3 regions of the Erwinia sp. SLM-02 genome follow, and region 1 is predicted to be linked to each of the others. Evidence: predicted binding sites of a transcription regulator. Region 1 holds the regulator's gene; each other region holds the start of a gene.

What was found. Region 1 encodes CRP, which controls carbon source genes, mostly activating them, when cyclic AMP is high. Its sites were predicted from a motif close to ATGTGANNNNNNTCACAT; they were not measured.
Region 2: a site for CRP is predicted at 8,540-8,557, ahead of deoC (deoxyribose-phosphate aldolase). Genes of this name have one in related genera too.
Region 3: a site for CRP is predicted at 8,345-8,362, ahead of PGH32_RS13120 (nucleoside-specific channel-forming protein Tsx). Genes of this name have one in related genera too.

The regions. Positions count from the first base shown of each region.
Region 1 covers NZ_JAQISN010000004.1:404,952-415,578, forward strand. The annotation lists gene nirB (nitrite reductase large subunit NirB) at 1-306, opposite strand, end outside; gene tsgA (MFS transporter TsgA) at 580-1,764, opposite strand; gene ppiA (peptidylprolyl isomerase A) at 2,040-2,612, shown strand; gene PGH32_RS21030 (aminodeoxychorismate synthase component II) at 2,745-3,320, shown strand; gene argD (bifunctional acetylornithine/succinyldiaminopimelate transaminase) at 3,408-4,625, shown strand; gene PGH32_RS21040 (YccS/YhfK family putative transporter) at 4,622-6,700, opposite strand; gene crp (cAMP-activated global transcriptional regulator CRP) at 6,760-7,392, opposite strand; gene PGH32_RS21050 (amidohydrolase) at 7,941-9,119, shown strand; gene PGH32_RS21055 (phosphoribulokinase) at 9,137-10,006, opposite strand; gene PGH32_RS21060 (YheU family protein) at 10,108-10,326, opposite strand; gene PGH32_RS21065 (hydrolase) at 10,326-10,627, opposite strand, start outside.
Region 2 covers NZ_JAQISN010000003.1:280,010-290,636, reverse strand. The annotation lists gene radA (DNA repair protein RadA) at 1-912, opposite strand, end outside; gene serB (phosphoserine phosphatase) at 922-1,899, opposite strand; gene PGH32_RS18235 (YtjB family periplasmic protein) at 2,025-2,744, shown strand; gene PGH32_RS18230 (DUF4354 family protein) at 2,865-3,254, shown strand; gene deoD (purine-nucleoside phosphorylase) at 3,312-4,031, opposite strand; gene deoB (phosphopentomutase) at 4,117-5,343, opposite strand; gene deoA (thymidine phosphorylase) at 5,407-6,729, opposite strand; gene deoC (deoxyribose-phosphate aldolase) at 7,617-8,396, opposite strand; gene PGH32_RS18205 (TatD family hydrolase) at 8,683-9,459, opposite strand; gene PGH32_RS18200 (patatin-like phospholipase family protein) at 9,456-10,502, opposite strand; gene PGH32_RS18195 (DUF1328 domain-containing protein) at 10,609-10,627, opposite strand, start outside.
Region 3 covers NZ_JAQISN010000001.1:2,842,577-2,853,203, forward strand. The annotation lists gene PGH32_RS13080 (haloacid dehalogenase type II) at 272-937, shown strand; gene PGH32_RS13085 (phosphotransferase) at 975-2,039, shown strand; gene PGH32_RS13090 (aspartate aminotransferase family protein) at 2,036-3,406, shown strand; gene PGH32_RS13095 (Lrp/AsnC family transcriptional regulator) at 3,414-3,917, shown strand; gene PGH32_RS13100 (RBBP9/YdeN family alpha/beta hydrolase) at 3,978-4,544, shown strand; gene PGH32_RS13105 (hypothetical protein) at 4,870-5,856, shown strand; gene PGH32_RS13110 (BamA/TamA family outer membrane protein) at 5,907-6,995, shown strand; gene PGH32_RS13115 (DUF4056 domain-containing protein) at 7,016-8,149, shown strand; gene PGH32_RS13120 (nucleoside-specific channel-forming protein Tsx) at 8,563-9,432, shown strand; gene speG (spermidine N1-acetyltransferase) at 9,552-10,115, shown strand; gene PGH32_RS13130 (DUF2002 family protein) at 10,143-10,478, opposite strand.

The DNA of each region.
Region 1 (10,627 bases):
GTCGTAGGGCACCAGACGCCCGCCGTTGGCGTGGATCACTTTTTCTTCCCGATTGATCAGGATGGCGCGTTCGCCAATCAGGATGTTGATGCCGTGCTTCTGGTAATAGCCTTCTCTTACCAGCGACAGCTCTTCAGCCGTATGGTGGGAGAAATAGGCGGAAAGATGGACCCGGTCATAGGCCACGCGAGGTTCTTCGCAAAAGACAGTGATCTCAAACTGTCCGGGCAGTGACTTTTCCACCAGTTCTTCGATCAGGCGGTGGCCGACCATACCGTTGCCAATGATGGCGAGTTTGATGCTCATGCTTTGCCTCATTAATAAGATTCTGGTCGTACGATAACCTTTGGTATGTCGCGGTTATTGATGTGTATCAATCACACCCGGCAAATACCCATTAGTGGGTAGGTCTGCAAAAAAATGTTAGCCAGTTAACATTCTGAAATCAGAGGTTTTATGAATTTTTTTCCGAAAGTGGCGGACGGCAGAAGTTTGAGGGGAGGAGGGGATTTACCGGAGTGAAAGATAAAAAAAGCCGGTGATGATTCACCGGCTTGCTGGCTGCGCCATCATCGCAAATTAATGCGAGCCCATATGGCCGTGCAGCTTGTGTTTGCTGACAAAGCCCAGCAGCAGACACATGATAAACACCACCGCGTAGAGACCGTTAGCGGTAGCCAGCGCCGCGTGAGCACCGCCTTTTTCAACGATAGGGCCGGTTACCACGAAGGTGAGCATGGTTCCCACGGTGCCGCAGGTCAGAATAAAGTTCACCAGTTTTGGCGAAGAGACCTTCGTTTGCAGCGAACCCAGAGTGATGATGGTGGTGTAAATGGCGCTGGAGAAGAAGCCCAGGCTGAGCATAATCCACTTCAGCATGGATGCATCGGTGGTGGTGATAAACCAGTACATCAGTGCGGTAGCCAGCAGCGCCAGCAGCGTGACGATACGCTGCGGGTCGAAGAAGCGCAGGATGGCGCTGAATGCCCACATGCCGACCATGTAAGCGGTCCAGAAGTTACCCACCAGGCTACCGGCCTGGCCGATATCCATCCCCATGCTTTTCGTTGCATACTGCGGAACCCAGCCGATAAAGCCCAGCTGGCCCAGAATGTAGCAGAGTGCGGCAACCGCCAGGAAGCCCACGCCAACGCCCCATTTTTCTTTTTTAACCGGCTCGCCGCTGGTGGTTTTTTTGCCCAGCACTGGGAATTCAAAGCACAGCGCCAGAATAAAGATCGCCACGTAGATCACGCCGATGCAGACGTAAACCCAGTACCACGGCAGCGCGCGTGCCAGCAGGGCTGCAGCGATAATCGGGAAGATAGTACCGGCCATGCTGAAGAAGGAGTCGGTAAACAGCAGGCGTGAACCGCGCTGGCGTCCTTCATAAAGATGGGTGATCAGGAATGTCCCGATCGACATGGTAATCCCGCTCACCACGCCCAGCACAAACATGCAGAGCGAGAATACGCTCAGGCTGTGGCTGGTCATCAGCCCCAGCACCGCCAGTACCATCAGCACAAAGCCGAACATCAGCTGACGTTTTAACGGCACGATCTCCATCAGCCAGGCGTTAAGAAACACCGCCAGCAGGATCCCGGCATTAAGGAAGGTGAAAGTGTTGCTCATTTGAGCGACGGGGAGCTGGAAATACTCTGCTATATTCTCCAGTACCATGCCGGTTACGATAACCACTGCACCGGTCAACGCATAAGAGAAGAAGCTGATCCAGGTAAGTCCGATTCGATCGCGATTTGTCATTGTGGAAACCTGTCTGGAAGGTGGAGTCTCAGGCGAGGTACCTGAGAGATACCCCAGGAGTTTAACCACATTCGTGATCTGCATGAATATTTAATGAAACAATTATTTTCGTATTTCACTGTTAGTGTGATTTTAATCACACTTATTCATCGCTCCGTCACTTTTACGGCAATAGCCCGCTGCGTAAATAAAGGTAAAACGCTGGCGCGTTGGTAAGTGCCTATTTACAATCAGCGTTGTATTTATGGCTTATTGCCCTCAGTAAGGAATATTTCATGTTGAAACGCACTTTGACCGCGGTGGCGGCAGTTCTCGCACTGTCATCGATTTCTGCTTCTGCATTCGCCGCGAAAGGGGATACACATGTACTGCTGACCACTTCGGCAGGCAGCATTGAGCTGGAATTGAATAATCAGAAAGCCCCTGTTTCGGTAAAAAACTTTGTTGATTACGTCAACAGCGGCTTTTACAACAACACCACATTCCATCGTGTGATCCCAGGTTTTATGTTGCAGGGCGGGGGATTCACCACCGATATGCAGCAGAAACAGCCTAACGCGCCGATTAAAAACGAAGCAGATAACGGTCTGCTGAATAAACGCGGCACTATTTCGATGGCGCGTACCGCGGAAAAAGACAGCGCAACCAGCCAGTTCTTTATTAACGTCGCTGATAACGCTTTCCTCGATCACGGCCAGCGTGATTTCGGCTATGCGGTGTTTGGTAAAGTCGTTAAAGGGATGGATGTTGCCGATAAGATTGCCCAGGTGCCCACTCAGAATGTCGGCCCTTACCAGAATGTTCCCGTAACGCCGGTAGTGATCCTCTCCGCTAAAATCCTGCCTTAACGTTATGCGTTTCGCCTGAATCGGCCTGTGGGGCCGGTTCAGCTTTGCGGAAGCCATCGGTACTGCAAACAGATAAGCGCAACGGCGTAAAATCCGTAAAATAGCGGCGTAAATCGTTTACCGGAATTCGCCATGCTGCTGCTGATCGACAACTATGACTCCTTCACCTGGAACCTCTACCAGTATTTTTCTGAACTGGGCGCGGAGGTCATCGTTCGCCGCAACGACGATATCACGCTGGCTGAAATCGCCGCACTGAATCCCCGCCATCTGGTTATCTCTCCCGGTCCCTGTACGCCCAACGAGGCGGGGATCTCACTTGACGCGATCCGCCATTTTTCCGGGGATCTGCCGGTACTTGGCGTTTGCCTTGGACATCAGGCGATCGCGCAGGCGTTTGGTGCCAGAGTCGTTCGTGCCCGCAAGGTGATGCATGGCAAAACGTCGGCTATTGAACATAATGACGGCGGCGTTTTTTCCGGCCTGAACCACCCGCTTACCGTGACCCGTTACCATTCTCTGATTGTGGAGACGGGCACGCTGCCGGATGAATTTGAGCTGACGGCCTGGACACTGCGTGACGGTCAGCCCGATGAAATTATGGGATTTCGTCATCGCACGCTGCCGCTTGAAGGCGTGCAGTTTCATCCGGAAAGCATCCTGAGCGAGCAGGGACACCAGCTGCTGGAAAATTTCCTGCGCTACTGAGTTAGTGTTTGCCTTTTTTTGATTTTTTATGCATATTTCATGACTATATTTTCACATTAAAGCAACGATTAAACGGCGAGGTGATTGATGGCAGCGGAAAAATTAGCGGTAACGCGGGCAACGTTCGATGAAGTGATTTTGCCTGTTTATGCACCAGCGCAGTTCGTTCCGGTCAAGGGCAAAGGGAGCCGTATCTGGGACCAGGAGGGGAAAGAGTACGTTGATTTCTCCGGCGGTATTGCCGTAACGGCGCTGGGCCACTGCCATCCGGCGCTGGTCGAGGCACTCAAAACTCAGGGTGAAACTCTCTGGCACACCAGCAACGTTTTCACCAATGAGCCGGCCCTGCGCCTGGCCAGCAAGCTGATTGCTGCCACCTTCGCCGAGCGCGTGTTTTTTGCAAACTCCGGTGCCGAAGCTAACGAAGCCGCATTCAAGCTGGCTCGCTATTATGCGACCCAGCGCCACAGCCCGTTCAAAAGCAAGATCATCGCCTTCCATAACGCCTTCCACGGCCGCACCCTGTTTACCGTTTCCGTGGGCGGGCAGCCTAAGTACTCCGACGGCTTCGGTCCCAAGCCTGCCGATATCGTCCATGTGCCCTTTAACGACCTGGCGGCGGTCAAAGCGGTTATCGACGATCACACCTGCGCCATCGTGGTGGAGCCGATTCAGGGTGAAGGCGGCGTGACGCCGGCCACCCAGGAATTTATGCAGGGGCTGCGTCAGCTGTGCGATGAACATAATGCACTGCTGGTGCTGGACGAAGTGCAGAGCGGCATGGGCCGCAGTGGCAAACTGTTTGCTTATGAACACTACGGCGTGAAGCCGGATATCGTCACCACGGCGAAAGCACTCGGCGGCGGTTTTCCGGTCAGTGCGATGCTGACCACCAATGAGATTGCCTCGGTCATGGCCCCTGGCGTTCACGGTACTACCTACGGCGGGAACCCGCTGGCCTGTGCGGTGGCGGAAGCCGCGCTGGATATTATCAATACGCCAGCGGTGCTGGAGGGCGTCGCGCAGCGCCGTCAGCTGTTTGTTGATGCCCTGCAGGCGCTGGATGCAAAACTGGATTTGTTCAGCGAAATCCGCGGGATGGGCCTGCTGATCGGTGCCGCGCTGAAGCCGCAGCACGCTGGAAAAGCGCGTGACATCCTGAATGCCGCGGCGGCCGAAGGCGTCATGGTGCTGGTGGCCGGTACTGACGTAATGCGCTTTGCGCCGTCGCTGGTCATCGACACTGCGGATATCGCCGAAGGGATGAAGCGCTTTGCAGCGGCGGTGGAAAAAGTTATCGGCTAGGACGTTTTGCGCAAACGGCGGGAAAGCCAGTGCCCCTGATGCGGTCGCTGGCTCCAGGCCAGTGACGAGATGGTGTGCATCGTACTGAGGTGGCCGAGAATACGTTTCACGTGCCGCTCCAGTATGGTGACCGGCCCCTGATGGAAATCCTCCGGCGCTTCCAGCACGTTGCTGTCGGAGCTGGGGCCGTCATATTCCAGGCGCTGCTGGCAGCGCTGCAGGGCGATTTCGCAGGATTGCAGATAGCGCTGTGCCAGCGATTCGGTCAGCATAGTGTGCTCCCGCGCCAGAATGGTCATCGCATTAATATGCTCGACGATAAACTGGCTGTGGGTCACCCACAGCTGCATATCCTTGAGGTAGCTGGCGTTAAAGTTAGGCTCCTGCATCGCCTGGTGCAGGGAATTAAACAGGGCGTTATGAGCCTGATTAACGCGCATGCGCTGCCACGCCAGCTTGACCGGATCCTGTTCCTGCCCCAGTAATAGCTGGAGTGCTTCCTGATAAGCACCCAGCGCATCGTGGGCATTCTGCCGCAGCAGTCCGCTCTGCCACTGTGGCCACAGCCAGATCATCCCACCGAAGGCAATCAGACAGCCAATCAGCGTATCCATCAGGCGCGGTACAAGCAGCTGCGCGCCGTTCAGCGACAGCAGCTGCAGTGTAAATACCGTGGTGATGGTAAAGCCGATGGTGGCCCAGCCGTAGAACTTACGGATAAACAGGTTACCAATCAGCGTCAGGGCCAGCATCACCAGCAGCATCACCGATTCCGGCGCGTGCAGGCGTAGCATCACGGCCGCAATGACCAACCCGGCCAGCGTGCCCATGGCACGGTGCTGGATCCGCACTCGCGTGGCTCCGTAGCCGTTCAGACTGACGAACATCACCGTCATCAGGATCCAGTAGGGTTTGGGCAGATTAAAAAACAGCGCCAGCGAGCTGGCAAAGGCCAGCATGATCCCGTAGCGCGACGCGCTGCGCAGGCCGGGTGATTTTAGCGACAGGTAGCTTTTCAGGGCCGGGATCAGCGGCAGGCGGCGCTGGCGATCCGCCATCAGATCGCGTCGATACAGCGGTCGCTGGGTGCGGAGCACGCGGGCGATACGGCTGAAGTGGTAATAACAGAAATTGCCCACCGGATTGTCTTTGTTCTGCCGGGATATTTTTTCCAGCGCCTGCAGCGGTTTGTCCATGGTGAAACGTTCAGGATAGCGATGATAGAGAATGTCATCGGCCAGCACCCGCAGCCTGGCGGCAATGGTCTGTGCGTTCCAGCGGATCACCGCCTCGGCGTGGCTTTGCTCCACCAGTTTCTGAACTTCTTCCGGCTGATGCAGGCTGACCGAAATATGCTCCTGCAGATCCAGCGCCACCTGAAATGCACGCGTCAGCCGCTGGTAGTGGTTATCCTGGCTGGCGGACAGCATATACATCTGCTGATAACAGGTATTAATCAGGTCAACCGCTTTTTGCTGGCGAGCCAGCAGCGGCGGAAGCGCGGTCTGCGGATCGGTCAGCCGGGTCAGCAGCGTATATTTTGCCTCGCAGTAGTCGGCCAGTTCGCGGTAGAGCAGGCTTAGCGTTTCCCGCATCGGCTGCTCTTTCCACAGCCGGAACCACAGCCAGTTGAACAGGCCGTACCAAATGGTGCCGAGAATATAGAGCAGCGGGGGCTGCCAGAGGGGGACTCTGCCGGCAAGGCTGAGGGTGAAAATGGCGGCAATTAACGAAGCGGGAAGCAGCCGACCGTGCAGCGGACTGATTTCCGCAGTGACGCCCAGCAACAGAGCCATCACCAGCATAATGATCGGCAACGGCACCCCTTTTTCGCCCGCATACAGGATCAGAAAGCTACAGAAGGCAAACAGGCTGCCACCAATAATCAGGCGTTTAAAAAAGCGTTTATGGGGGGTATCAAGACCGGCGTTGTTGCAGCAGGCGGGAACTAACGAGAAGAGTAAACCCTGTCTGAGATCGCCCAGCAGCCAGCCAATGGCTATCGGCAGGCACAGCACCAACGTTTGCCGCAGTGCATAGTTGACTTCAGGGTGATAAATGATTCTCCGCCACATGCCTAACACCACATAAAAAAGGGCGCGACCAGGCTGTCGCGCCCCAGAGTCAGAACCGCTTAGCGCGTACCGTAAACCACGATAGTTTTACCGTGCGCGGAAATCAGGTTTTGATCTTCCAGCATTTTCAAAATACGGCCCACGGTTTCACGAGAACAGCCCACGATCTGGCCGATCTCCTGACGGGTGATTTTGATCTGCATACCATCCGGGTGGGTCATGGCATCTGGCTGTTTGGCCAGATTCAGCAGCGTTTGTGCAATACGCCCCGTCACATCCAGGAAGGCGAGGTTACCGACCTTCTCAGAGGTGACCTGCAGACGGCGTGCCATCTGCGAAGAAAGACGCATCAGAATGTCAGGGTTAACCTGAATCAGCTGACGGAATTTTTTATAAGAGATTTCAGCTACTTCACAGGCACTTTTTGCGCGCACCCACGCGCTACGTTCCTGGCCTTCTTCGAAAAGACCCAGTTCGCCAATGAAGTCGCCCTGATTGAGGTAGGAAAGAATCATTTCTTTGCCTTCTTCATCCTTGATCAGCACCGCTACTGCGCCTTTGACGATGTAGTAGAGGGTTTCTGCCTTTTCACCCTGATGAATCAGGGTGCTTTTGGATGGATATTTGTGAATATGGCAATGTGACAGGAACCATTCGAGTGTTGGGTCTGTTTGCGGTTTGCCGAGAACCATTCGCTGTTATCCTCTATTGTAATCGTGCCTAAATATACCCTTTTTATCACTCAGGTTGCAGAAATGTTAACTGCTTTTTGAAATATTTCGGGTAAACAGGGACGGAATTCCCTGTCAGGCGCTTCCCATAGGAAAATCAAACGGGCCATACCATTAAGAGTCTGGCTCATCCTGTTGTCCCGTTTTCACCATGCATTGCAATGCCAGAATATTAATACAGCACCGTTTGTAGCACAGCTTGACCTGGCTGTCTCGTGTTGTCTCATGTTGTCTCGCTTCAGCAGGGTGCTAAAAGGCGGAGCGGCCTTTTCTGTTGCGGGTAAAGCGGTGTGCAGGCCTGCCGCGACCTCCCTGATTTGCCTCGTTGCCACGGGGATCACGGTCGATAAACAATCACGCTATGGCACGGTTCGTCACGGAGATGACGCTATTTTATGCTTCTATCACGGTATCCGCGCTACCGGTGTCATGCCGTTCCCTGCTGACGGTGAAGGTCGCCATCGGATGGAGTCATGCTGGAAGCGCCTCTCACCGTTAAAGGAGTAACTATGAAATCTCAAATCGCGTCACTGATTCAGGAAATCACCCCACGAGTGCTGCAATGGCGTCGGCATATTCATCAAAATGCCGAGCTCTCCTTTCATGAGCAAAAGACGGCGGATTATGTTGCCGGTGAGCTCCAGCAGTTTGGCGTATTAACGCTCACCCGCCCTACGCCAAACAGCGTGCTGGCGGAGTTAAAAGGGGCGCGCCCCGGCCCCTGTATCGCGCTGCGTGCCGATATGGATGCCTTGCCGATCCACGAGCTGAACCAGGAGCCTTTTACCTCGCGCAATGACGGGGTCATGCACGCCTGCGGTCATGATTCGCATACGGCCATGCTGATGGGCGCGGCCTGGGCGCTCTGCCAGCTGCAAAAACAGATTGCCGGGACGGTGAAGTTTATTTTTCAACATGCGGAGGAGGTTCCGCCGGGCGGGGCGCAGGAGCTGGTCTCTCTGGGCGTGCTTGACGGAGTTTCGATGATTTTTGGCCTGCACGTGATGCCGGCATTTCCAACCGGTACGGTGAGTTACACCGAAGGTGTTTTCAGCGCGGCCAGTGATAATTTCGATCTGATCCTGCAGGGGAAAGGCTCGCATGCCGCTCTGCCACATACGGCGTGCGATCCCGTGGTGTTAGGGGCCGGGGTAGTCCAGGAGCTGCAGCAAATCGTTTCACGCAGGCTGGATCCTAACGAGGGCGCCGTGCTCAGTATCGCCAGTTTTATGGCCGACGGGGGCTACAACGTTATTCCGGATACGGCGCATCTCAGAGGCACGCTGCGCACGCTGAGTGAAAAAACGCGTACTGAAATCCCAAAAATGATGGAACAGATGCTCGGTGGTATGACCGCGGCGGTCGGGGCGAGCTATAAGCTGGACTGGACGAAGGGTTATACGCTGGGCTTCAATCATCCGGATGCCTGCCGCTTTGCCGCAAAAAATGTGGTCGATACGCTGGGAGCCGATGCGTTGAAAATCATGCCGCATCCGATGTTTGGCTGTGAAGACTTTTCAGCCTACCAGCAGGTGATCCCCGGATGCTTCCTGTTTATTGGCTCCGGAAACGAACAGAAAGGAACCTGCTGGAGTTTGCATAATCCGCACTTCCGCCTGGATGAAGACGTACTGCCAATCGGCGTGAAGCTGCACATTGGCTTTATCCACCAGCAGCTGATGTCATAGCTGCTTATGTCACCGGATTAGCTGATTTTTTTGCCTTCGATCAGGCGTTTGACCAGGGGGCCCATAATCAGCTCCATCGCCAGGCCCATTTTCCCGCCTGGCACGACCAGGGTTTTAATATGGGAGATAAACGAGCCCTGAATCATGGTTAGCAGGTAGGGGAAATCGATATCTTCCAGCCCCTGGAAGTGGATCACCACAAAGCTTTCATCAAGCGACGGGATACCCCGCGCGGCAAAGGGGTTGGACGTGTCCACGGTCGGCACACGCTGGAAGTTCAGATGCGTTCGGGAGAACTGCGGCGTGATGTAATTAATGTAATCCTCCATCGAGCGCACCACGGAATCCATCACCGCTTCACGCGAGTGGCCGCGCTCGCTGGTGTCACGCACCAGCTTCTGGATCCACTCAAGGTTAACGATGGGCACTACGCCGACCAGCAGGTCGACGTTTTCCGCCACGTTGTTCTGTGGCGTCATCACGCCGCCGTGCAGCCCTTCATAAAACAACACGTCGGTCGGCTCAGGCAATGGCTGCCAGGGCGTGAAGGTTCCCGGCACCTGATTCCACGGCACCGCTTCATCGTAGGTATGCAGATATTTGCGTGACTGACCTTTTCCGGTACGGCCATACTCAATAAAGGTCTGCTCCAGTAGCCCGAAGTCATTTGCCTCCGGGCCGAAGTAGCTGATGTGCTTACCCATATCCCGCGACTTGCGGATGGCCATATCCATCTCCGGACGGGTGAACCGGTGGAAGCTGTCACCCTCGACCTCTGCCGCCCGCAGGTTAAGCTGCTGGAAAATTTTCCTGAAGGCGACGCTGGTGGTGGTGGTTCCTGCACCGCTGGAGCCGGTGACGGCGATAACCGGGTGTTTGGCTGACATGGTAAACAACTCCCTGAGATATGGTCGGACTGACGGATCATTCCTAACATGTTTACTGGTGAAAAGTCATCCTTGCTGCGTATCGGGCAGGAAAAATGCGATCAGCCGTTAAACTGACCGCGCGGCATGATATTGACGGTTTCATGCAGTTCCGACCAGACCAGCACGGCCTCACCGTTGGCCAGCTGGCGGTGAACATCTTTTACTTTCTGCGCCAGCGATCGCTCCTGCTCGCCGTAGTCGGTGCCCTCACGCAGAACGAAGGTTTCAATCAGGTTATCAAGGGTTTCAGGATCGAGTTCTTTCCAGGGAATAATCATCAGGGTTCCAGCCAGGTTGAAAGCCATTGCGGTATACGCTGTTCCAGCCACATTTTCGGCTGGCGGAGCGTACCGCCTACAAAACCAACGTGTCCGCCGTAGCGGGTCAGCTGATACTCAATATTCGGTGGCAGCGTGGCCGGATCCGGGATCACTTCGGCGGTCATAAAGGGATCGTCCAGCGCATGAATGATTAACAGCGGCTTGCTGACGCCGGGCAGCAGCGGCAGTCCGCTACAGCGCCGATAGTAGTCCGTCGCATCGGCGAAGCCGTGCGCTCTGGCGGTAATCGCATCATCGA
Region 2 (10,627 bases), on a different contig from region 1:
CCACAGCACCATCACCGAGCTGCCGGAGGTCACCTCATCGCCGCGGCTGAGGAAAATCGCCGACGGATTGCTGACCTCACGCAGACCCTGCTCGGTCATCGCGAAGACGCCCAGCTCATTCACCGCACCGAAGCGGTTTTTATGGCTGCGCAGCGTGCGGAAGCGGGAATCGGCATCGCCATCCAGCAGGACCGAACAGTCGATGCAGTGCTCAAGCACCTTGGGACCAGCCAGCGATCCGTCCTTGGTAACGTGGCCGACCATCACGATGGCCACCCCACGGGTTTTGGCGAAGCGGGTCAGATAGGCGGCGGTTTCCCGCACCTGCGCCACGCTGCCCGGCGACGACTGGATATCCGCCATATGCATCACCTGAATGGAGTCAATCACCATCAGCTTCGGCTGTTCCTGCTCGGCGATCAGGCAGATCTGCTCAATGCTGGTTTCCGACAGCATATTCAGGTTTTCGGTCGGCAGCCCCAGCCGGTGCGCACGCATGGCCACCTGCTGCAGTGACTCCTCCCCGGTGACGTAAAGAGTTTTCATCCCTTCCGACAGCTTGCACAGCGTCTGCAGCAGCAGCGTACTCTTACCCGCACCGGGGTTGCCGCCGATCAGAATCGCACTGCCCGGCACCACGCCGCCGCCCAGCACGCGGTCAAATTCTTTAAACCCGGTGGTAAAGCGCGGCAGTGCCTCAAGGCTGATTTCCGACAGCTTCTGCACGCGGCTGGTCCCGGCACTGCCGGCGTAACCAGACAGACGCTCATTGCGTGCGGCAGCGGGAGATGCGGCCAGCCGCACCTCGGTGATGGTATTCCAGGCGTGACAGGCGCTGCATTGCCCCTGCCAGCGCGGATAGTCTGCGCCACATTCGTTACAGACAAAGGCGCGTTTTACCGCTTTAGCCAAAACTTCCCCTTAACGCTCTTCGTGAATCAGGCTGCCGCTGAGAATACAGAACACGCCCATCAGATCCGCATGGCGAATGGTCACCGCGGCCTGTTCATTAACCTTCGGCTTCGCGTGGTAAGCAATACCCAACGCGGACGCCTTGATCATCGGTAAATCGTTCGCACCGTCGCCCACCGCCACCGTTTGCTCAGGCGCAATGTTAAAACGCTCGGCCAGGCGCTTCAGCGTATCGGCTTTGTACTGCGCATCAACGATATCGCCCAGCACTTCACCGGTCAGTTTACCGTCGCGGATCTCCAGCACGTTAGCGGCCACGGCCGACAGGTGCAGCGTGTCACGCAGGTGTTCGGCATAATAGGTAAAGCCGCCGGAGGCAATCGCCACCTCCCAGCCCAGCGCCTGCAGTTTCTGCACCAGCGAGGTCAGGCCCGGCATCAGCGGCAGGACATCGCGCACCTGCTTGAGGATATTGGCATCGGCATCTTTTAGCGTGGCCACGCGCTGGCGCAGGCTGGCGGCAAAATCCAGCTCGCCGCGCATCGCACGTTCGGTGACTTCGGCGACCAGCTCGCCGCTACCGGCCAGCTTGGCAATCTCATCAATGCATTCGATCTCAATCGCCGTCGAATCCATATCCATCACCAGCAAACCCGGTGTTTTCAGGTGGGGGATACGCCCCAGCGGCGCAACGTCCAGCCCCATTTCATGGGCCAGTTTCGTCGCGCGCGGCGTCAGCGAACCCGCCAGACGCAGCACCTGATAATCTTCCACGCTCCATGCACTGACGATCACCATTGCAGCACCCAGGCGGTGCTGGTAATCGGTAAGGCGGGCTTTGTCGAGCTGACGCCCATACAGCAGCCAGCCGGTTTGGCCAGCGCGGTAGTCCAGCGGCATCACTTCATCACCGCTGAGAGAAAGAGGTAACCCCGGCCAGAGAGAGACATCGGAAGGCAGATCGCACCAGGTCAGACTATTTGGCATTACAGCTCCTGTAGGGACTTAATAACTACGACAGAACGACGATAAAGCTGGCAAGAGGCTACCCTGTTAGCCCGCCTTCTGGCAACATAAAGCAGGTCTGTCTGTCTATTTTTTGAAGGGTCATGATGGCAAAAGCCAAACTTAAATTTCGCCTGCACCGAACGGTGATAGTGCTCATCTGCCTGGCGCTGCTGGTGGTGCTGATGCAGGGCGCGTCCTGGTTCAGTCTTGGCCGCCAGATGGCCCGCTCGGGACAGGTTGAGGAACTGGCTCAGACGCTGACCCGTCAGGTCGCGTGGACGTTGACGCCGCTGATGGAAAACAGCGACGACAATCATCAAAAAATCGTTGATACCCTTGAACAGCTCACCCACGAAAGCCGTATCCTGGACGCGGCGGTCTACGATGATGACGGCAGCCTGGTCGCACGCAGCGGCGAGACCATTAACGTGCGCGATCGCCTGGCGCTGGACGGCCAGCGCGCCGGTAGCTACTTCAATCATCAGATTGTCCAGCCGCTGACCAGCAAAGACGGCCCGCGTGGTTTTCTGCGCGTCACCCTGGATACCCACGTGCTGGTCACTGAAGCCAAGCAGGTGGATAACACCACCAATATCCTGCGGCTGATGATGCTGCTGGCGCTGGCCATCGGCATTATTCTCTGCCGTACCCTGCTGCGCGACCGCCGCACACGCTGGCAGCAGTCGCCGTTCCTGCTCACGGCGAATAATCCGATCGTTGAAGACAACGAAAGTGATACTGAACGTGAAACTGAGAGCGATTCTCCTGCCGCCAGTCCTGCAGAAGCGGTAAATGAAACGGCCAAAGATCCCCTAAGCAAATAGAGCTATTCGTCAGCAATAGCCCTTCATGATCTGTACAGATTTTCCGTTCCGCAGCATGGTGTTTATCGGTCAGGCGCGTAAGCGCCCCGTATCGTACCCAGTAAAACTAAGGAGAAACACATGCAACGGAACTCTCTGATCGCCATTATGGCCGCCGCAGCAGGTTTGTATTTTTCTGGCGGTGCCTTTGCAGCCGACCCACAGGATCTGACGGTCTATGCAACACAGAAAGCGCAGACCTCGCGCTCTTCGGGCGATCTCAATAATTACGGTAAAACATTCGAGGTCACCCTGGAAAATCTTTCAGCGAAATCCATCGATCTCAAGACCGTTTGTCTGCGCGGTTATTCCCACGAGGGCAAGGAATTTCCGGTCGCCCGGGTGCAGGATAATCTGACCAAAGGCCAGCTCAAACCGCAGAAAAAGGTGACCGGCCTGGCCGTTTTCTCAGCCGCGGATGACAGCGTGTTCGATGTTAATCAGCTGAAGATTTCTCATAACTGCAGTTAAAACGCGGAAGGGAAAAGCGGATTAACGAGGCTGGCGGACGCCAGCCTCGAAAGGGATTTAGGCTTTATCACCCAGCAGAACCGACTCCAGCGCGATAACAACCATGTCGCTGAAAGTGGTCTGACGCTCGGCGGCGGTCGTCTGCTCGTGCGTACGAATATGGTCAGACACGGTACAAATCGCCAGCGCCTTCGCGCCGAACTCCGCGGCCACGCCGTAGATACCGGCGGCTTCCATTTCCACGCCCAGAATGCCGTACTTCTCCATCACGTCGAACATCTGCGGGTCCGGCGTGTAGAACAGGTCAGCGGAGAAGATGTTACCTACGCGAGCATCCACGCCCAGCGCTTTCGCTGCATCAACCGCGTTGCGCACCATCTCGAAGTCCGCAATAGCCGAGAAATCATGGTCTTTGAAGCGCATACGGTTCACTTTGGAATCGGTAGACGCCCCCATACCAATCACCACGTCACGCAGTTTCACGTCGGCGCGTACCGCACCGCATGAGCCCACGCGAATGATTTTCTTCACGCCGAATTCGGTAATCAGCTCTTTCGCATAGATTGAGCAGGATGGAATACCCATACCGTGGCCCATCACGGAGATTTTACGGCCCTTGTAGGTACCGGTATAACCCAGCATGCCGCGCACGTTATTCACTTCTACCGCGTCCTGCAGGAAGGTTTCCGCGATATGTTTCGCGCGGAGCGGGTCGCCCGGCATCAGAACCACGTCAGCGAAATCACCCATCTCAGCGTTAATATGAGGCGTAGCCATGTTTTAATCCTTATTTATCAGGCCAGGCTGATGCCTGGCCGGTTACGAGTAGTATTACGTGTTGTCGCCCGGCTGGACGTCAGCATTACTTCAGCAGGTTTTTGCCGTATTCCATCGGTGACAGACCAAAATAGCTGGCTACCGTCTGGCCAATGTCAGCAAAAGTGTCGCTATAGCCCAGGTAGCCCGGCTTCACGCCTGGGCCATAAATCAGTACCGGGATATGTTCGCGAGTGTGTTCGGTTCCGACCCAGGTCGGATCGCAGCCGTGGTCGGCGGTGAGGATCAGAATATCCCCCTCTTTCACCAGCGCCATCAGCTCCGGCAGACGTCGGTCAAACAGTTCAAGCCCGCCCGCGTAGCCCGGAACATCACGACGGTGGCCCCAGGTGGAGTCGAAGTCGACGAAGTTAGTGAACACGATGCTGTTGTCCGGCGCGATTTTCATTTCCGTCACGGTGGCGTCAAACAGCGCATCCAGACCCGTCGCTTTCACTTTTTTAGTGATACCGACGTGAGCATAGATGTCAGCAATTTTACCGACCGAAATCACTTCGCCACCCTGCTCATCCACCAGTTTTTTCAGGATGGTCGGTGCCGGAGGTTCTACCGCCAGGTCATGGCGGTTACCGGTACGTTCAAAGTGGCCGGCGCTGTCGCCAACAAACGGACGCGCGATCACGCGACCAATGTTGTAACCGCCTTCGGTCAGCACTTCACGAGCGATTTCGCACAGTTCGTAAAGGCGATCGAGGCCAAATGTTTCTTCATGACAGGCAATCTGGAACACCGAGTCGGCAGAGGTATAGAAAATCGGCTTGCCGGTTTTCATATGCTCTTCGCCCAGCTTGTCGAGGATCACCGTCCCGGACGAGTGGCAGTTACCGAGATAGCCCGGCAGGTTCGCTTTTTCCACCAGCAGATCCAGCAGTTCCTGCGGGAAGCTGTTTTCCAGATCGCTGAAGTAGCCCCAGTCAAACAGCACCGGCACGCCGGCGATTTCCCAGTGGCCGGACGGGGTATCTTTACCGGAAGAAAGCTCGCTGGCGTAGCCGTAAGCGCCGATAATTTCCGCGTCTTTATCCAGACCCAGCGGGAATTTCCCCGTCGAGGCTTCTGCCGCTTTGCCCAGACCAAGTTTGGTCAGATTAGGCAGGTTGAGCGGGCCTTTACGCCCTTTATCTGCTTCACCCCTGAAGCACGCCTCGGCAATATGTCCGAGGGTATCCGAGCCTTTATCACCGAATTTATCGGCGTCTTTACTGGAGCCAATTCCAAAGGAATCAAGCACCATAATAAATGCACGTTTCATCCTGATCTCCTGCGCGATTGTCGCGATGAGCGTTAAAAAAATGCGATCAGAACAGAATACCGCTTATTGCGAGATTCTGCGATAGATAACCGGTGTTTTCTCGGGCTGTGTCTCAGACAGCGTGACCGCCGCTTTGACGGCGGCGGCGGCTTCCTGCCAGCTGTCTTCGCTGGAGGCGTGGATCACCGCCAGCGGTTGCTGACCGTCCACCGCCGTACCCAACGCGGCGACGTTGCTCAGCCCGACGCTGTAGTCAATGCTGTCGCTGGCGCGGCGGCGACCACCGCCCATCGTCACCACCGCCATTCCCAGCGCGCGGGTGTCCATTGCGCTGACGATACCGGCACGGTCGGCATAAACCGCTTTGCTCAGCATCGGCGCGGGCAGGTAGCTGTCCATCCGCTCGATAAAATCGGTCGGGCCTTTCTGGGCCGCCACCATGCGGGCAAAAATTTCCGCCGCGCGGCCGTTATCCAGCACGGTCTGCAGTTTTGCTCGTGCGTCTTCTGCCGAGTGTGCCAGCCCCCCGGAAATCAGCATTTCAGCACACAGCGCCATCGTCACTTCCAGCAGGCGCGGATTGCGATATTCACCGGTCAGGAACTGCACCGCTTCACGCACTTCCAGCGCGTTACCGGCGGTGGAGGCCAGCACCTGGTTCATGTCGGTCAGCAGCGCGGTGGTTTTGCAGCCCGCGCCGTTTGCCACGCCGACGATCGACTGCGCCAGCAGCTCGGATTGTTCAAAGGTCGGCATAAACGCGCCGGATCCGACTTTCACATCCATCACCAGCGCATCCAGCCCCTCGGCCAGCTTTTTCGCCAGGATCGAGGCGGTGATCAGCGGGATCGAGTCGACGGTGGCGGTAATATCGCGGGTGGCATAGAAGCGCTTATCCGCCGGGGCCAGCGAGCTGGTCTGGCCGATGATCGCCACGCCCACCTCTTTGATGATCTGCCGGAAGCGATCGTCCTGCGGGAAGATATCAAACCCGGGGATCGCTTCCAGTTTGTCCAGCGTGCCGCCGGTATGACCAAGGCCGCGTCCGGAGATCATCGGCACATAGCCGCCGCATGCCGCCACCATCGGTCCCAGCATCAGTGAAGTAACGTCGCCGACGCCGCCGGTGGAGTGTTTGTCGACGACCGGGCCGTTAAGGTTCAGCGACTGCCAGTTCAGCACCGATCCGGAGTCACGCATGGCCATGGTCAGCGCCACGCGCTCCGGCAGCGACATATCGTGGAAGTAGATGGTCATTGCCAGCGCGGCAATCTGTCCCTCAGAGACCGTATTGTCGCGCACGCCGTTGATGAAAAAGCGGATCTCTTCTTCACTCAGCGCCTGTCCGTCACGTTTTTTTCGAATAATTTCCTGTGGCAGAAACACGGTAACCCCCAATAAGTTTAGTGTGGCCGCCGGGCGGCTCGGTGCTTGCTGTTAAAAGTAACTGGTGCGGCCTGCCGCAATAGCGATCTACGCTGGCTGGCGGTGTCTGTGCCCGGGCGGGTCCTCGCGCCGCTTTGCGGTGCCTTCACGCCGCTCGTCAGCCTGCCGGACCGGCTCAGACGGCACATCCTTGTGCCGACCGAGCCTTGCGCCCGCGTCCTGCGGGCGCATCCTGGCTTCCTCTCTCCGTTCAGCGCTGCGGATTGCCCTTGCCACAGACACCGCCAGCCTGCTTTGTTTCGTTAGTGTCGTCTTTGTGAAACACCAGGCCTGATGCTTGTTTACATGCTATGTCTGCTGCATCGAATTTCTAATGCGCTCAACGATCGGCACACCGGATTGACTCGATCCAGGAACCCGCCGGCCTGCTTTGTTTCGTAAGTGTCGTCTTCGTGAAACACCAGGTCTGATGCTTGTTTACCTGCTATGTCTGCTGCATCCAGTTTGTGTTGCGCTCAATGCTATGCACAACGGATTAACCCGACCACCGACACCGCCAGCCCGATTTGTTCCGCTGGTATCGACGTTGAAAACAGCAATCGGGATGCCTGATAGTAAAGGGCCTCTGCGGTGGCTGGATGGCAATCCGCAGCGCTGAGGCGAAAGCATCTGGCCCGGAGACGGCAGCAGGGACGCTGACGTCAGGCGATGCGCGGGCAGGACGCCCGCTCATCGCCGGTCCGCAAGGCCGGATGCCGGAGCCGAGGGCACCGCGCAAAGCGCGGCGCGAGGACCGCCATCCAGCCACCGCAGAGGCCCGAAACATCCTTAATATCCACAGCCACTACACCAACGAAGCACTCACCATCAAGGCAGACCGGCTTTTTTTAATACTTACTATCGCTGGTTGCCCCGGCAAAACCCGCTGCGTTCAGCAGGCTGGCCAGCAGGCTCGATGCACCAAAACGGAAATGACGGGCGTCAGCCCAGCCGCTGCCCAGAATGTCATCGGCCAGCTTCAGATACAGCGCCGCATCATCGGCAGTGCGCACGCCGCCCGCTGGCTTAAAGCCAACCTGCTGCTGCACGCCCTTCTCGGCGATCACCCGCATCATAATTTCAGCCACTTCCGGCGTGGCGTTCACCGGCACTTTACCGGTTGAGGTTTTGATAAAATCAGCACCCGCATCGATCGCGATCGACGACGCTTTACGGATCAGCGCCGGATCTTTCAGCTCGCCGGTTTCGATAATCACTTTCAACAGCACATCCGCCGCCGCGCAGGCTTCTTTACAGGCTTTCACCAGCTCAAAACCGACGGTTTCATTACCGGCAATCAGCGCGCGATACGGGAAAACCACGTCCACTTCATCGGCACCATAGGCAATGGCAGCACGGGTTTCTGCCACGGCAATATCAATATCGTCGTTGCCGTGCGGGAAGTTGGTCACGGTAGCAATACGAATTTCCGGCGTGCCCTGTTCGCGCAGGGTCTTACGGGCAATCGGAATAAAGCGTGGGTAAATACAGATCGCTGCCGTGTTACCCGCCGGAGATTTAGCCTGATGGCAGAGCGCAATCACTTTCGCGTCGGTGTCATCGTCGTTCAGGGTGGTTAAATCCATCAGTTTCAGCGCGCGCAGCGCCTGCGTTTTCACATCGGACATGGTTCTCTCCAGAAAAGGGAATTAAAGGTCAGGCCTGACGCAGCAGCCACCCCTGCAATGTTAGAATAGTAACACTACGATAGAATGGTTTTTGCAATACAGCTCACAATAAGACGTTTTATCTTTCATGATTATTGCATTTAATGTTAGATAAATCACACATTATCCGTGTGAGATCCCTGTCATCGGCCTGTCAGAGACAGCATGACACGCGAATGTTACAATAATAACATTTTATGTGGCGTGGGATGTGAGCTGTGCTGCGCCTGCATTCAGGATAGCCCGTTTACAGGGCAAACAGCGCGCGGGTGTTTTCTCTGATGGTTTCGGCGATAAGTTCGGGCGGTTCGGTGCGCAGTTCGCACAGGCTCTGCCAGACGTTTTTCACCCGTTCCGGCCTGTTAGGCTGGCCCTGAAAGCCCTGCAGCGGCATATCCGGTGAATCGGTTTCCAGCAGCAGCGAACTCAGCGGGAGGCGGGCAATAGCATTGCGGGTTTTACTGGCGCGGGGATAGGTGATGGTGCCCCCAACGCCGATGGCATAGCCCGCACGGATAAACGCCAGCGCCTGCTGCTCGCTGCCGGCAAAACCGTGGACCACACCGCGCCTCGGCAGCGGGATACGGCGCAGATGCTGCGCCAGCCGGTCGTGCGTGCGGCGGGAGTGCAGGATCACCGGCAGATCGTAATCGCGCGCCAGACGAAGCTGAGCATCCAGCACCGCTTCCTGACGTTCAAACTGCGGGTTATCAATGTAGAGATCGAGCCCCATTTCCCCCAGCGCCACCAGCTTGTCAGGCCGCTGGCGCAGGATGTGCTCCAGCGCGGCCAGCGCTCGATCGTCATGCTCATCGATCGCCATCGGATGCAGCCCGAGCGCGGCATAAACCGGGGGATGCGCGGCGGCCAGCGCCATCACGCGATCGAAACGCTCAGCCGATACGCTGACGGCAATGATTTTCTCCACCCCTGACTCCGCCGCCAGCCGCAGGCTTTCCCGCTCGTTGCCAACAAACGGAGGAAAGTCGAAATGGCAGTGGGTATCAACAAAGTGCAGGCTCATGCCAGGGATCCTTTATCCAGTTCGCTGTCAAACCCCACCGCCGGATCGACAATGATCCCCTGGCGATCGGGTTCGTTCGCCACCGGAGCCGGCGGAACCACGGCTTTAGGATGCAGCTGCCCGCCGCCCAGCCACTGACCGAGCGTGGCGAGGAAATAACGCCCGCAGCGGCGGCCCAGATGATAATCCTGGTTCAGCGAGGTAACCCTGCTGCCCAGCGCGTTACTGGCCAGCGCGCGCGGCGGATAGATTTCAATAATGCGCAGCTGACCCGGCGGCGCGTCGATAAAGCTCTGGATCTGGTGATAGCTATCCTCATGGAGCTGAAGAATGTTCACCAGCGGCTGGAGCGCGCTGTCGCTCAGCCAGCGCTCAATCCGCTTCACCCACTGCGGCGTATAGGTCATCTGCGACGGCACGGTGCGGATCACCACAATGGTGTCCGCCCCCAGACGCGCGGCTTCGCGCACCGGGATAGCATCGCTGATCCCCCCGTCCAGATAGCTGACCCCGGAGAGATCCACCCCGTTGCGATACAGGCCCGGGATGGCGCTCGATGCCTTAATAATGTCATGCCAGCTGTCGGCATCGGGTGAGAAGTAGTTGGCCGCATAGTCGTCGCTGCGGCAGGCGCACATATAGAATTCACGCCCGGAGCGGAACAGTTTTTCCCCGGCATCCAGCGCCAGCGGAAACTCTCTGCGGGTAATGTCCACCAGCCAGTCGAGGTCAATGAGATTGCCACCGCGCACAAAGCGCAGCGGATTGAAGAACTGGCTGCTGGTGGTGTAGCGGGTGATCACCCGTCGGGCATAGCCAGGCTGACCGCAGACGTAGGCGGAAAGATTTTGCGCACCGGCGGAGGTGCCGAGCAGGAGATCAAAGGGATTGAAGTGAGCCCGCTGGAATTCATCCAGCACGCCGGCGGTGAAGATACCGCGCTGCCCACCGCCTTCACACACCAGGGCGAGGGTGCCCGGTCGGAAAGGTTTAAGACCCAGCGGCGCGATGTTGCCAAGGGTTATCGGGATGCGTTTGCCCAAGTCAGGTATCCTCTTAATTCACCAACCTCAGAGGATACCTGGTCTCAGTCACGCCCGTAAGGCGCTTTTTGCTTTTTGTTGCAATTCGATTAAATTGTTTCGGCTGCTAGAGTTTCTTACGTCCG
Region 3 (10,627 bases), on a different contig from region 1:
TAACCAGAAAAGAAAAAATACGGGAAACCGGCTTTCCGTTAATAACTGGAATGATTAAAACAGCAGCCTCCTCTTTATTACGCCTGTATTCCTCCGGGAGACGTCATTCAGTAAATGGCGGGAAAGTGCAAAGCGGTAATTCAGAAAATCAAAAATGCTGAGAGGGGCTGAGAATGGAGAATATCTTGCCCGATTTCCATGAATTTATGAATTTTTGTGTTCGAACGGGGGGATATACTTTTCCTTGTGAAACCCAAAAAGGATTAATTCAATGATTTTTAAGCCAAAATTCATCAGTTTTGATTGCTACGGTACCCTCATCAACTTCGAAATGGGGCCAACGGCCAGGACGCTTTTTGCCGGCCGCGTCGAGGATAAACGGATGTCTGCCTTCCTCGAAAGTTTCCGCTTCTACCGGCTTGATGAAGTGCTGGGTGACTGGAAGCCATTCCTGCAGGTGGTGGAAAACGCGATCCAGCGGGCGTGTCGCGCACACGATGTTGAATACCGCGCTTCCGATGCGCTGGCGCTGTATAACGCGGTGCCGACCTGGCAGCCGCATCCCCACGTGGTCGAAACGCTGGAACAGGTTGCCCGCCACATTCCTTTGGTGATCCTGTCCAATTCAATGGTCGATCTCATTCCACACAGCATCGCCCATCTCAAAGCGCCTTTTCACGCCGTGTACACCGCAGAAGAAGCGCGTGCCTATAAGCCGCGTGCACAGATCTTCGAGTATATGTTCGACCAGCTGGGCTGCGGGCCTGAGCAGATGATGCACTGCTCATCCAGCTTCCGCTATGACCTGATGACGGCCTGCGACCTCGGTTTTATGGCAAAAGCGTTCATCGATCGCGGGCATGAGCCCAGCGTTGATGGTTATGACGTCAGTCGGATCACCGACTTCCGCCAGCTTCCAGGCCTGCTTGGCCTGTAATCCTGACCGGGAAGACGCAGATGAAGCGAGGAAAATGATGCTTAAGGAACACCCGGGCGAGGCGGCTGCACTAAACACCGCGGCCCCCGCCGTCTCTCTTGCAGAGATACGATCGCGGGTCACTGACCTGTACGGAATTGAAGGCACCGTTCGCCTGCTGGCCGGTGAGCGCGACCAGAACTGCTGTATTGAGCAGGCCGACGGTACGCGCTATGTCTTCAAGATCAGCAATCCGTCTGAATCTGCGTCGATCGTTGATTTCCAGATTGCGGCTCTCAACCATATCGCCGGCGCAGCGGCGGATCTGCCTATCCCACGCGTTGTTCGCACGCGGGCCGGTCAGACCCGTGAAAACGTCACGTGGTGCGACGGGTCAAACACTATTGTCCGCATGCTCAGCTATCTGGATGGCGTGCAGATCAAGGAAACGGTACGTACGCCCGAACAGCGCCGAGCCATGGGAGCCTGTCTGGCCAGGCTTAATCTGTCCCTTGAAGGGTTTTCACATCCTGCCGCCAGCCACGACCTGCTGTGGAACGTCTCGGCAGCACACCGCCTGACGGAACAGCTGGACAGTCTGACCGACCCCGCGCGCCGGGCGCTTGCCGGGGAATTTATGACGCGTTTTAAGCAGCATGTTTTGCCGGTTCTTCCCATGCTGCGTGCTCAGGTGATTCACAACGATTTTCACCTCTATAACGTGCTCGTCGCGCCGGAAGACCAGAACCGCCTCACCGGGATCATTGACTTCGGCGACCTGCTGCATGCGCCGCTGGTCGGTGAAGTGGCCACCGCTGCGGCATTCCATATGGCGGGATCTGAGGACCCGTTCGAAGGCCCCGCCCAGTTCGTTGGCGCTTACCACCGGACGCTTGCACTCACTGAACCGGAGCAGGAGATAGTGACCGACCTGATGGCCACCCGCCATCTGATCACCGCCCTGATCTCGGAGTGGCGTGCGGTTCGCTACCCTCACAATCGCGAGTACATCCTGAGACACAATCCCGCAGCCTGGGAAGCCCTGTCACAAATGGCCGATCTCCCCCGCGAAAGCGCGCGCGATCGGCTGTTATCCGAAATTCGAAACGGGAGAAAGTCATGAAAAGCACAACAGATTTGAATATGGTAAACGCCTACATTCCCGGTCGTGCCAACGTCGGGCCATTGACCGCTGAAATGATCCAACGCCGCGATACCCTGCTGGGGCCGGCCTATCGCCTGATGTATGAGCACCCACTGCATATTGTACGCGGTGAAGGTGCGTGGCTGATTGATGCCGATGGACGCCGTTATCTGGACGTTTACAACAATGTGACGTCGCTTGGGCACTGCCACCCGGCGGTCAGTGAAGCGATCTGCCGACAGGTTCAGACCCTGGCGACTAATACCCGCTACCTGCATGACACCATTCTTGAGCTGGCCGAACGGTTACTGGCAACCGTTCCGGAAACTAACCTGGCCCACCTGATGCTGACCTGTACGGGCAGCGAAGCGAACGATCTCGCTTACCGTATCGCCAAGCTGCGTACCGGCGGCACCGGGGTTATCGTGACCGAGACGGCTTATCATGGCATTACCGACGCGGTTTCCCAGTTCTCCCCCTCGCTGGGCACCTCGGTCGATCTGGGGCCGCATGTGCGCCTGGTGCCTGCTCCGTGTGACTATCACGCTGAAGGCAGCGATCTGAACGAACGCTTTACCCGGGATGTTGAAGCCGCCATCGCCGATCTGCAGCGTCACGGCATCAAGCCTGCGATGCTGATTGTCGACTCGTTATTCACCAGCGACGGCATTCTGCCAGGCCCGGTGGGCTTCCTTAAGGGCGCGGTCGAGGCGATCAAACGGGCCGGTGGCCTGTTCATTGCCGATGAAGTGCAGCCCGGCTTTGGCCGGACCGGTGAGCACATGTGGGGCTTCCAGCGCCACGGCGTTATTCCCGATATCGTCACCCTCGGCAAGCCGATGGGTAACGGTCAGCCGATAGCCGGCCTGCTGGCAACGGCCGATGTGCTGGAGGAGTTCGGCCAGCGTTCGCGATACTTCAATACGTTTGCTGGCAATACCGTCTCCTGCGCTGCGGCCCTGGCCGTACTGCAGACCATCGAACGGGATGATGTGATTGCACAGGCGCGACGGGTCGGTAACGTTCTGCTTGAGGGGATTTCCGGGCTGCAGGCACGGCACGATGCCATCGGTGACGTTCGCGGTGCGGGCCTGTTCGTGGGGGTGGAGCTGGTATCCGATCGCGATGCGCGCACCCCGGATCGCTGGCTGACCAGCCAGGTGGTTAACCGGATGCGGCAGAAAGGTATCCTGCTGAGCGCCTGCGCGAAGGGACACAATGTGCTGAAAATCCGCCCGCCGCTGATCCTGACCGAAGAGCAGGCCGGAATGGTGATCGCTGCACTCGACGAGGCGCTGACGGAAGCGATGGCGGCACGTGCCGAGCCGTTAACGCCTGTGGTATAGTCAGTTTATGCCAAATTCAAAATCCCTTGATCACGCAGACCTCAGAATACTCGAGCATCTTCAGCGCGAGGGCCGCTGCTCAAACCTGGAACTGGCTGAGGCGATAAGCCTCAGTCCCAGCCCGTGTCTGACGCGAACCAAACGCCTGGAGCAGAGCGGCGTCATCGCGGGCTACAGTGCCAAAATCGCGCTGGACAAGCTGGGCAGCAACGTCGTGGTGTTTTCTGAAATAACCCTCAGCAGCCACTACCCCGCTGATTTTCGCAAGTTTGAGATGGGTGCAAGCAAGTACCGTGAAATCGTCGAATGCTACAACGTCAGCGGTGGCTACGATTATCTGCTGAAAATTATCGCGCCGAATGTGTCTATGTTTCAGGATCTGATGGATCGCCTTTTGGAAGATGAGATCGGTATTGATAAATTCGCCAGCCGCATCGTATTACGCCAACCTTACCAGCAGCGGGCGGAGCCTCTGCTGGTCATTGCGAAGGGCCAGCCCAGTTGGAAGTGAGATCGCCGCGTTATCCCGCTATGCTGTTGGGCAATTCCCCTTCACTGGAGCTAAAACGTCATGGCAGCACCTCGCTTGTTTATCGTTCACGGCTATACGGCCGGCCCGCACCATCACTGGTTTGACTGGCTGAAGCGTGAAGCCCAGGCGCTGGGTTTCACGGTCACCGTCCCTGCACTGCCGGACTCACAGCATCCCGAGGACCAGGCATGGCAGGCCGCGCTGGCGGAATGCGTTGGCGAAGTGGACAGCCAGACCTGGTTTGTTGGCCACAGTCTCGGCTGCATCACCGCTCTGCGTTATCTGAACCGACAGCCCGCCGGGCAGGATGCCGCCGGGGTGATTATGGTGGCAGGCTTCAGCGAGGCGGTGCCCCCGCTGCCCGAGCTGGACACGTTTATGTCGTTGCCGTTTGAGTCATCCCGCGTTGTGCAGCAGGTACCGCACCGTGCGGTTATTGCGTCGCTCAACGACGATATTGTTCCCCCCGTACTCTCGCTACGCTTCAGTCAGCAGCTCAACGCCCCTTTCTACGCGCTGCCCGACTGTGGGCATTTCCTCAGCCGTAACGGTATGAACGAACTGCCGTTGGTTTTGCAACTTTTGCGCCGCTTTATTTCGGCGTAATGCCCCCCTATGCCGGAAGTACCGCTCGTCGGTTTATTCCGGCTTTATTTCCCTGAAATTGAGCGCCCCGCCTTACAATTTATATTTAAGATTCAGCCTAATCATTTAGAATTAAAAAAAGCGAAGAAATAAACCCAAAACAATTTATTATTCATAAAAATCATAATCTTATAATTACCCGCATTTTCTGTTTTAATAAAACACACATTATTAAATTATGATGCATTCTTTATGGCATAGCCTCAAATGGAATGGAACTATGAGAAAGGTTTACTGCAGGGAAGCGTATACGCTTTGCGGTATTTTGTTGTGCTCAGCGCCCGTCATGGTCACACAAGCCGCCGTACCCATTATGGAAAAAGATGCACCTTCTTACGATTATCACAGCGACCCACTGACCCCCTCGGTGGCAACCACCACGCCGCCCAGGGAGCGAGCCCCGGATCTTTTTGGTGAAACAACCGGCCCTCTGCCCTTCTTTGGCAAGGAGCTACGGGATCGAGGCTACGATCTGCCGGATCCGTATGGTATTGGTTACAACCATATGAATATTCACCAGAATATCAAAGTTAAGAGTATCGATTTCTCCAATCTGAAAATCCCCAGCCTGTTCCCCGGAATGAGCCCGATCCCGGTCGATAATATGTTTAATATTCTCGTCGGGCACACTCGTGAAAAAAGTAAAACCGATACGGCCAGGCTGGACACGTGGCTGTTTCCCTTTATGAATGTTTACGGCATTGTCGGGCACACCAAAGGGCGCTCCGTTTCCAGCGTCAGTGCCTGCATTACGGATGCAGGCTGCCCGCCAGAGCTGAAGGATCTGGATTTTACGCTGAAATTTAAAGGAACCACCTGGGGCGGCGGTACCACGCTGGCCTACGGTTATCATGACTGGTTCGGTACCATGGACTTCAACTATACCGAAACGCATTTTGACATTCTGGACGGTAATATTTCTGCGTTTACCTTTACTCCACGCGTCGGTTATCGCTTTACCGTGCCCGGCGTAGAGAGATTCTCCATTCCGGTTACCCATGCCAGCCTGTGGGTGGGCACGATGTATCAGGATGTCGATCAGGACTTCAGAGGTAATATCAGCGATCTGCATATGCCAACGCAGCTCAGCAGCCTGGTGAATTTTGTTAACGCAGACGATAAAGGACGTTTCCGGGTGAAGCAGCATCTTAAATCTCCGTGGAATATCCTGGTCGGTGGACAGTATGAGCTGACCCGTAACTTTAATATCACCAGTGAAGTGGGCTTTTCCAACCGTAACAGCTTTATGGTCGGCGGAGAGTTTCGTTTCTGAACATGCGGTTTAACACCTTCCTTCTCTGTGGCCTGATGACCCTCTCCCCGATGAGTCAGGCCACCGTCATTCCCAGCCGGGAAAAAATCGATCGCTTTCTGAATAAGCTCGGTGCGGATCGTAAGGCCGATACGCGTAAAACCATTGACTGGGGTATTGTTCCCGGCCCTTTTTATACGCCAGAGCTGGGCGTCGGCGTCGGGGTGGCGGCCGTCGGGCTGTACCGGCCGGACGATCGCCAGCGCGATACGCCGCTCTCCTCACTGTCTTTTACCGGCTTTGCCAGCTCCACCGGTGCCTTTGGCGTCGGCTATGAGAATTATACGTTTATCAACAATGACCGCTGGCGCTTTTACCTGTCAGGCGATCTCAGCCGCAGGCCGCTGCACTACTGGGGAGAGGGGTATCGGGCTGGCCGGGGGCAGCGGGGCAAGCAGTCCTACGACTCAACCAAACTCAGCGGCGTACCAAGGATCCTCTATCAGCTGGCTAACCACACCTACGCCGGCGTGGGCTGGTCTTTCTCGTATGAGGGTGCGTCCTCGCTGCAGCATAAACCCAACGGCAGCTTCTACCATCAGGATGAGTCGCGGCATATTCTGAGTTCAGGTGCCAGCCTGCTCTTCAGCTATGATTCGCGGGATTTTGTCGCGAACCCATCGCGCGGGCAGGCGCTGAATCTTGCCTGGACCTGGTACACTCCGGCGCTGGCCAGCGACAATCGCTTTGATGCTTTCGACGCGCAGTACGATGTTTACCATGCCATTAACGATACCAGCCTCATAGCCTGGGAAGTCTACAGCCGTTTTACCCAGGGGCACGTCCCCTGGACCATGCAATCGCTGCTCGGTGACAGCCATCATCTGCGCGGCTATTACGAAGGCCGCTATCGCGACCGTAATATGCTGAGCAGTCAGCTTGAATGGCGTAAAAAACTCAGCTGGCGTCACGGAGTGGTGGCGTGGATTGGCGCAGGGAATATGTCAGACAAACCCAGTGAAGTCCTGGACGGGCACTGGCTGCCGTCGATAGGTGCCGGGTACCGCTTCGAATTCAAGAAAAACATGAACGTTCGGCTCGATTATGGCCTGGGGCAGCACAGTTCCGGCTTTTACTTTCAGGTTGGGGAGGCATTTTGATTGTCCCCTGGTGGCGTCTTATGCTGCTGTTACCTGCGCTTCTCCTTACCCACTGCCAGGCTCATCATGTTAACCGCACGCGCCTTCCGCTGGCGGATCTCAGCCTTCCGGCAGGCGAGTCACCGCGAGTGTGGCTGTTGCCCCGCCCCCTGCCGCAGCCGGGGGGTCTGCGACCCTGCTGCGCTTTTGGCTATCATCTTCGGGCAAAGCTGTTTGGCATCCCGGTGCCGTGGTATCAGCTGGATAATGTTGTGGCCGCCGCGGATACCGGACAGCATCACTTCAATCCAAGCTTTCTGGATACGCTGAGCACCCTGCTCGGCATTAACGGCGAGCATAACGGCCTGATCTACACCCGCCGGGGAGGGTTTATCGATCTGGCGCATCTGCGCGACAGCGCCGATAACACGCTCTGGCTGTTCAGCCACATCTGGCCGCGGATGGGCCTGGATACCACACTTAAACTTGACGACGAGCTGGGACAGCGCGAAATTCGCCTGTTTACTTACACTCCACCGGCCAGCGCGACCGACCGCTATCGTCTGGCGGTTTACCTCGCCGCCCATCTGGCCTTCGAACTTGCCGCATGGCATGAGGTGGCGCAGTGGTATGGCTTTGAATCGGTGCCGGGCTTCTCTGAGGGCGTGTCGGCATTTTCTCCGGAAGATCTCTACTCCAACCTGCTCGGTACCCGCGTGGCGATTGACTTACTCAACGCCGGTGGGGGCGCGTCCGTGTCGCGCTACCAGCAGGCCATGAGCACACTGATCCCTCAGGCGCTGGCGCAGCTTGGGGCAAAATCCCCTGCCGGTACGCGCTTTAACTTTGATATGCTGGACCGCCTGTGGTGGAACAGCCGCTGCCGCCTGCCGGATAAATTTCTGCTGCGCTACCGAAACTATGATGTCAGTGAACGGCGGATGCCCTCACGAGCGTGGGAAGGGGTTCCGGCTCTGAGACTGACACTGCCCGCCCACTTTCACGGTATTCCACTTGCCCGCTATGGCCGCCTGGAAATCCGGCGGGGACGGGCGATGGCCCACCTGCCTCCACCGGAATCACACTACCTTTTCACCGATTTCCCCGCGCTGGCTCAGCGAGCTAAGTCTGCCGACCTCCGCCATCTGGCCAGCCTGCGCTACCGCTGTAACTGAGCAGGCATTCACCCGTCCAATCCGAAAAACCATAATAAAAAGTTATCTTTGATTACGTTTACTCACACCGCCATCGCCCTCTTTTCGTCAGATTCCTCCCCTTCCTGAAGGCGCTTACCGCAGGCAAACGTTTAGCTGCTGACTTAATCACCACATTGACGTAAAGCGGAAAGTTCCCTTACTGAACGACTATTAATGTGACACACATCACATTTTAGCTGATTTGAAATGAAACAGAATTTGACAAGTGTGAGCAATCTCTATTTCCTTAGAGCCGGATAGCGGCACACTGCCGCAACATTACTGACGGGTGCTTTTATCAATCTTTTTAGCCCCGGATTAGGTGTCTTAATCAACCCAACCTGACCCTCGCGCTGGCTGCAGAGGATGGTCTTTGAGCATGTGGTAAAATAATGAAATATAAAATTATGATGGCTGGCGCGCTGGCAGCGCTCTCTTATACCCATTCCTCTTTCGCAGATACGAGCAGCAGCCCTGAATACGTTTCCGACTGGTGGCACCAGAGCGTCAACGTAGTAGGAAGCTACCACACCCGTTTCGGACCTCAGCTGAACAACGATGTTTACCTGGAATATGAAGCCTTCGCGAAAAAAGACTGGTTTGATTTCTACGGTTACATCGATGTGCCTAAATTCTTCGGCGTGGGCAACGGTAACGATAAGGGCGCATGGGATAACGGTTCCCCGTTCTTTATGGAAATTGAACCCCGCTTCTCTATCGATAAACTGACCGGCACTAACCTGGGCTTTGGTCCGTTCAAAGAGTGGTATTTCGCCAACAACTATATCTACGATATGGGTGACAACCGCGCTAACCGCCAGAACACCTGGTACATGGGTCTGGGTACCGATATCGATACGCATTCGGACGTTGGCCTGTCGCTGAACGTTTATGCGAAGTATCAGTGGGCGAACTACGGTGCCGCTAACGAAAATGAGTGGGATGGCTATCGCTTCAAGGTGAAATACTTTGTGCCGATCACCAGCCTGTGGGGCGGTAACCTGAGCTATATCGGCTTCACCAACTTTGACTGGGGTTCCGATCTGGGCGACAACTCCGCGCCAGCGCGCACCAGCAACTCTATCGCCTCCAGTCATATTCTGTCACTGGGCTACGATCACTGGCACTACTCGTTCGTGGCGCGTTACTTCCACAACGGCGGCCAGTGGAACGATGGCACCGAGCTGAACTTCGGCAACGGTCCGTTCCACGTCAAATCTAACGGTTTTGGTTACTACCTGGTTGTCGGCTACAACTTCTGATAGCGGTACAACCTTGCTGAATTCTTAATGCGCCTGCGGGCGCATTTTTTTTGCCTGCCCGCAGCAGGTATACTGGCCGGGGCAATACTGCCTTAGCTAAAGGAATTTTTATGTCTGCGATGTCTGCCGATCACAGCATTAAGCTGCGGCCTCTGGAACGTGAGGATCTGCGTTTTGTTCATCAGCTTGATAATAACGCCAGCGTGATGCGTTACTGGTTTGAAGAACCGTATGAAGCTTTTGTTGAACTCTCCGATCTTTATGACAAGCATATTCACGATCAGAGCGAACGGCGGTTTGTGGTAGAGCATAAAGGGGTCAGCGCCGGGCTGGTTGAACTGGTGGAGATCGATCACATCCACCGCCGGGCGGAGTTTCAGATTATTATCGCGCCCAGCCATCAGGGTAAAGGGCTGGCCAGCAGAGCGGCAAAAATGGCGATGGAGTACGGTTTCTCAGTACTGAATCTGTACAAGCTCTATCTGATCGTCGACAAAGAAAACGAGAAGGCTATCCATATTTACCGCAAGCTGGGCTTTATCGTGGAAGGGGAACTCATTCACGAATTCTTTATTAACGGGGAGTACCGCAACACCATCCGTATGTGCATTTTCCAGCATCAGTATCTGGAAAAATTCAGGCCGGTAAACGGCAGTGGGATGGTCAGCCCAACGGCCCAGTAACGCCCTCCCCGCTCATCGGGCGGGGAATCAGTCGAACATGCGTTCCAGATAGCGTTCCAGCGCGGCACGTGAGCTGAATCCGTAAGGAATACCGTAGTGATCGTTCGAATCCCCAACCAGATACATCGGGAAGCGGACATAGTGTTCACAGGTTTTAATATCTGAAGCCGGTACCGCAATGGCCTGGCTCCTCTCTTTCAATGTCGGATGGATCACCAGCGCCGTACGACCCAATCGCGCCTCACGATTAACATAGACGTAGTTTTCACCCCGACTGTAACCGTAGCTTTTAGCGGTAACCGTATCCATCTCAAATCCCGCCTTTTCCAGTACGCGAGCTACCTCATCAGGTCGTAAATACATGCTTTTTCCTCTGTGTCTGCAAACCCCGCAACCTTACCTCAGGCCACATAGTCGAGGCTTTCGGAATAATCCATAAACGCAGGTTTTCAGCGTCACGGATTTTTAGCCTGTCTATACTTAATAGTACATTTCAAAACCAGGGAGCGAAA